2 regions of the Solibacillus sp. FSL W7-1464 genome follow, and region 1 is predicted to be linked to the other one. Evidence: riboswitches for the same ligand, from Rfam matches in the RefSeq annotation. Region 1 holds a riboswitch; the other holds the start of a gene.
The links. Region 1 has a riboswitch for S-adenosylmethionine ahead of metK (methionine adenosyltransferase). Riboswitches for the same ligand answer to the same signal wherever they lie in the genome.
Positions count from the first base shown of each region.

Region 2: it holds a riboswitch for S-adenosylmethionine, as region 1 does, so the genes downstream of both, MKZ25_RS17540 (bifunctional homocysteine S-methyltransferase/methylenetetrahydrofolate reductase) here and metK (methionine adenosyltransferase) in region 1, are expected to answer to the same signal.

Region 1 is NZ_JBBORC010000001.1:2,863,053-2,866,263, forward strand. Features, by position in the region: gene MKZ25_RS14085 (gamma carbonic anhydrase) at 1-397, shown strand, start outside; gene metK (methionine adenosyltransferase) at 502-1,698, opposite strand; SAM riboswitch class I at 1,963-2,078, opposite strand; gene pckA (phosphoenolpyruvate carboxykinase (ATP)) at 2,277-3,211, shown strand, end outside.
Region 2 is NZ_JBBORC010000001.1:3,517,935-3,521,145, forward strand. Features, by position in the region: gene MKZ25_RS17540 (bifunctional homocysteine S-methyltransferase/methylenetetrahydrofolate reductase) at 1-1,690, opposite strand, end outside; SAM riboswitch class I at 1,793-1,890, opposite strand; gene hemG (protoporphyrinogen oxidase) at 1,978-3,211, opposite strand, start outside.

The DNA of each region.
Region 1 (3,211 bases):
CACGGTAATCCGCGGCGATGTGAACAAAACTATAATTGGCGACCGTGTCAGCATCCAGGATTTGAGCTGCCTTCACCAAAGTCCCGCTTACCCTCTCATCATTGAAGATGAAGTAACAGTAGGCCATCAAGTTACATTACATAGCTGTACAATTAAGAAACGCGCTTTAGTTGGTATGGGTTCCATCATACTGGACGGGGCAGTTATAGGCGAAGGAGCGTTTATCGGTGCCGGCAGTCTAGTACCACCCGGAAAAGTGATTCCTCCCAATTGTTTGGCGATGGGGCGCCCGGCAAAAGTTGTGCGTGAAGTAACAGCTGAAGATCGCGCAGATATGGATCGGATTATTTCCGAATATGTGGCGAAAGGACAATACTATAAATCCCTTCAGAAATAGTTTCACAATCATATTGTTAGTCGAAATCTCTACCTATAATATAGGATGTTTACTGGAAATCATAAAAAAGGAGCTATCCATTTATCTGGATGCTCCTTTTTTTATTAAATTCCTGCTTTTGCTTTTAATTCAGCTGCTTTATCCGTATTTTCCCATGGCACATTCAAATCTGTGCGGCCGAAATGTCCGTATGCTGCTGTTTGTTTATAGATAGGGCGTCGTAAATCAAGCATTTTAATAATGCCTGCAGGACGTAAATCGAAAAGTTCACGAACCCAGTTTACGATTTGTGATTCTGCTACTTTTCCTGTACCAAACGTATCAACTGCGATTGAAACAGGTTGTGCAACACCGATTGCATACGCCAACTGCACTTCAGCACGGTCTGCTAAGCCCGCTGCTACAATGTTTTTAGCAACATAGCGTGCTGCATATGCTGCAGAGCGGTCAACTTTCGTTGCATCCTTACCAGAGAATGCTCCGCCACCGTGACGTGCATAACCACCGTAAGTATCAACGATAATTTTACGACCTGTAAGTCCTGCATCTCCTTTAGGGCCGCCGATTACGAATCGACCTGTTGGGTTGATGAAGTACTTTGTAGCTCCATCCAATAAATGAGCAGGAACTACCGGTTTAATAACGTGTTCCTTAATATCTGTTTGGATTTGTTCCAATGTTGCTTCTTCATCGTGCTGTGTTGAAATAACGATTGTATCCACACGAACAGGCTCATTGTTTTCATCGTATTCGATTGTTACTTGTGTTTTACCATCCGGACGCAAATATTCCAATTGGCCTGATTTACGTACTTCTGTTAAACGACGCGCTAGTTTATGAGCTAAAGAAATAGGCATCGGCATAAGTTCGGGAGTTTCGTTACATGCATAACCGAACATTAAACCTTGGTCACCGGCACCGATTGCTTCAAGTTCGTCCTCTGTCATTGATCCTTCGCGTGCTTCCAAAGCCTGGTCAACACCTTGTGCAATGTCAGGTGATTGTTCTCCTACAGCTACTAGTACTGCAAGGTTTTCAGCATCAAAGCCGTACTTACCGCGTGTATAGCCGATTTCTGCTACTGTATCGCGTATAATACCTTTCATATCTACATAAGTAGAAGTTGTAATTTCACCAGATACTAATACTAAGCCTGTTGTTACCGTAGTTTCACAAGCTACACGTGCATTTGGATCTGCAGCTAAAATAGCGTCTAAAATGGCATCCGAAATTTGGTCACAAATTTTATCCGGATGTCCTTCCGTTACACTTTCTGATGTAAACAGTCGACGATTTGTCATGTCATTTCCTCCTAAATCACTTTGGCAATTGTTTTTTATTGATACGGTACTCATTACCCATGTCCGTTATATTGCAGCAATTACACAAATGCGTATCCGCTTTTTAACGTCAAGCTATATTTGCTTTAACACGAGGGTCTGAAAGGCTGTAACTATCTAATTTTCGCTTAGCACGAAATTGTAAATCAAAATAAAAAAAATCCTTTCTCTCATAGCCGTGTTCATCACACGTGAGGAAAGGATATTACGTTTCGTTACCTTTCACTCTTATCGTTCAAGGGAAATTTTGCCCTTGCATCAGGTTGGCACCAACACGTATAAAATATACGCAGGTTGCCGGGTTTCATAGGGCCTGCCCCTCCACCAGCTCGGGATAAGAGTATCCGTTCAATTAAACATCTTACGCAAAAAAGCAAGTGCTGTCAACAAATTTTGACTTTTTTCGATACGTAAAAAATTGCGAAAAAATAATTTGCAATTAGTATAGATTATTTCACTTAATGTGTTATACTATTTTTGAATTAGGAATCAACTCCCCTCTATAAGGGAATACTATAAAAAAGGATGGTATTTAATAGATGAATTCGGTAGAAATTGCTAACGAGCTGAAAGAACTTTTAAACGGGGAAAATATCAAAACTCAATTATCTGTTCCACAACTAATTGAAAAAGCTACATCACGTGGAGAAGCAACGCTAACAGTTGAAGGCGCATTACGTGCCGAAACAGGCAAATATACTGGCCGCTCTCCTAAAGATAAATATATAGTAGAAGAAGAAATTTCAAAGGACAAAATCGATTGGGGTAAAGTAAACCGTCCGATCTCAGCAGAAGTATTTGATAAACTTTATGTAAAAGTTGTAAATTACTTAAAAGAGCGCGACGAGTTATATGTATTCAACGGTTTTGCTGGTGCAGACAAAGAGTCTCAATTATCTATTAAAGTAATTAACGAATATGCTTGGCATAATCTATTCTGTCATCAATTATTCATCCGCCCAACAGCAGACGAATTGGCTAAACACGTTGCCGAGTTTACAATCGTATCTGCACCAAACTTCAAAGCAGATCCGGAAGTAGACGGTACTGGATCGGAAACGTTCATTATAACATCTATCGAAAAGAAAATCATCTTAATTGGCGGAACTGAGTACGCTGGCGAAATGAAGAAGTCCATCTTCGGTATTATGAACTACTTGTTACCTGAACAAGGTATCTTCCCAATGCACTGCTCTGCTAACGTTGGTGAAGAAGGCGATGTAGCATTATTCTTCGGTTTATCCGGTACAGGGAAAACAACGTTATCAGCTGACAAAGACCGCAAATTAATTGGTGATGACGAGCACGGCTGGTCTGACAACGGTGTATTCAACATTGAAGGTGGTTGCTATGCTAAAACGATCAACCTATCCGCTGAAAATGAGCCGGAAATCTACAATGCGATCCGCTTTGGTTCAGTATTGGAAAACGTTGCGGTAGACCCTGAATCACGCGAATGCGACTATGCAGACGG
Region 2 (3,211 bases), 650 kb from region 1:
TTCCTTCTGCTGTCGATGCTTCCTTGTCATCCCCGCAGGCAGCCATACGCGCAAGTACTTCATCGGACAATTTAATACCCGGTACTTCATGATGTAAAAATTCTGCGCTGCGCGAAGATGTTAATGGCATAATCCCGATATAGATCGGTGTTTCCAAATGCTTGGTCGCCTCATAGATTTCGATAATCTTTTCTTTTGTATAAACCGGCTGTGAAATAAAATAATCTGCCCCATGCTCGATTTTCTTCTCTAAACGGGCAACAGCACGGTCCAATACACGCACATTCGGATTAAAGGCAGCAGCTACCGAGAAATTCGCCTGTTTACGGAGTGATTTCCCGGTAAATGAACCGCCTTTATTTAACTGCTTAATAAGAGAAATAAGCTCCATTGACGAAACATCATATACACTCGTCGCGCCTGGGAAATCCCCCACTTTTGTCGGGTCCCCTGTCACGACCAGAATATCATGAAGTTCCAGTGCATCAAGTCCCATTAAATGTGACTGAAGCCCAATTAAATTTCGGTCACGGCATGTTAAATGCGGCAACGAACGAATTCCATGCTCTTTCAAAATAGCAGCCATCGCAATATTACTGATGCGCGGCGAAGCAAGTGAGTTATCAGCCATCATAACAACATCGGCGCCCGCTTTTGCCAGCTGTTTTGCCCCTTCGACAAATCCGTCAATTTCCAGATGACGCGGTGTATCAAGCTCCACAATAACAGAACGTTCACGTTTGGCTTTTTCATGGAGCGGCTCCTGCTTACGCGGCTCCGGAATACGGACGAATTGTGTATATCCAGGTTTTTCTTCCTTCGTATCAATTGGCTGCATATTCGCCAAACGTTTTTTCACCGCCGCAATATGCTTCGGTGTTGTTCCGCAGCAACCGCCAATTAAACGGACTCCTTGGTTTACAAGTTCAACGGCTGCACGAGCGAAATAATCGGTTTCCGATTCATAGACAACACGGCCATCTTCAATATCCAATAATGATGCATTTGGGTAAGCCGACAGAAATGCCTTATTCGGTAAATTGACTCCTTCAAATGCCTGAATCGTATGGAAAGGACCTAATCGGCAGTTACTCCCAACAATATCCGCACCCAATCTTTCCAAATCCTGAAGTGCTTCGTTCAGAGACATTAAATTTTGAAGGACGCCCGGCTCCTGCATCGTCACTTGGGCAATGATCGGTAAATCGGTCATCGAACGTAAGAGATGGACACATTGTGATAATTCTTCAAAATCGTAATAGGTTTCCAGTAAGAATCCATCAGGTTGACCAGCTAGCAGTACTTCCGCTTGTTCTTGGAATGCAAATAAAATTTCATCTAATGTCGCGTCACTTTTACGGATTCCGCGAATACCACCGATTGTCGCCAGAACATATTGCCCATCCAGAGAAGCAGCACGCTTAGCGATTTTCAGCGCAGCTTCATTAAATTCCATCACACGATTTTCATAGCCATAACGCGCAAGCTTAATCCGGTTAGCTCCGTATGTATTTGTCTGAATAATATCCGCACCTGCCGCAATATATTCACTATGAATTTTTTCTATAATATCAGGACGTGCAATATTCATCTCTTCATGACAATAATCCAACCCATATGAATAAAGAAGTGTTCCGATTGCCCCGTCTGCTGTTAAAACCCGTGTTTGTAATTCTTCAAGTAAACCCATTACCTTCACTCCATCATTTACAGTATTTTCAGTATATTAACGATACAAAAAAGCCTTCTTTCATTAAATAAAAGAAGGCATAATAGTTATCAACTTAATCCCTTCTCATCTTCTGGCATCCGCCACTGGATTTAGCACCTGACTTAACGTTGGTTGCTGAAGTTTCATCGGGCCAGTCCCTCGACTTCTCTTGATAAGAAAATAATATGAATTTTTGAAATAATTAAATGAATCATAACGTTATCTAATAGTTCCGTCAATACCCTTTAGCCGAATGAAGTATTTCTTTACATAATTCGACTAATAATCTGTTCAGCCGTTTTTTTACCGTTTAAAATACAGGCACCTATTCCCACTCCGAAATAGGCACATCCCGCTAATAGGATATTCGGGTAATCCGTTGCCATCTGCTGTATAACTTTCGATAACGCTTCGTTATGCGCCAAATCATATCGTGGCATTTGGTCAATCCACCTCGTTACATTGACGACTGTCGGCTTCGCTTCAATACCTAAGCTCAGACGAATATCTTCCAATGCAACTGTTGTCAGCTCTTCATCAGACATGGCTGCCAATTGTTCATAGCGCGGATTAATATCTTTGTAAAACAGACGAACGAGTAAATTGCCTTCTGCAGACGTATGCTTCCATTTACGGCTCGTCCATGTCGACGCATTACAGACTAAATCACTATTGTGCGAAACGATAAATCCAGTACCATCAGCCGGTAATATATCGTCCGGTACATCAAAACCAACATACATCGTTAAAGTTGATGCCGTCGTGAACTTTTCCAACTGTTTCTCCAGTGAGTCATCCTGTATTACTTGACGGACCGTATCATTCGGGATGGCCAGTACAACAACATCTGCTAAAATCGTTTCGTCTTCAAGCATGATTTCATATTGCTCGCCTGTTTTACGAACTTTCTTTGTTACTTTATTTTTCATGAATTCAACTTCCGGAAGCTGTATCTCTAAACGATTGATCAGGGCCGATAAACCGGAACGGAAGGAAATAAACTTCTTATTCGCAGCTTTTTCGAATTGCTCACGATTCGCTTCGAAGCCCTTAATAATCGATCCGTAGTTGTTTTTATAATCCACTAAATAAGGCAATGTAGACGCCAGGCTTAATTGATATAAATCTCCTGAATAAACACCCGCTAATACAGGGGCAATTTGCTTGCGGACAATTTCCTCACCTAAAAAATATTCCAAAAATGTACCGATTGAGCTTTCTTTAGTAAATTTAGTATTCGGGATTTCAAAGTCTTGAAGTGCTCTTTTCTTCCCTTCTTCGGAAACTAAAGTGCTCGACATGAGCGATTCTACACTCATCGGAATACCGAATGTTGATCCTGCCGGAATAGCATGCAGCTCATTATTCGTATGAATGTAGGAAATACCTGTTTCGTTATATACAAGCTCTGATTCAAAATCAAGCTCCTTTATAAGTTCCAATACCCCTGGATGACGAGCAACAATCGAATCAGCCCCTGTTTCCATAATGAAACCGCTA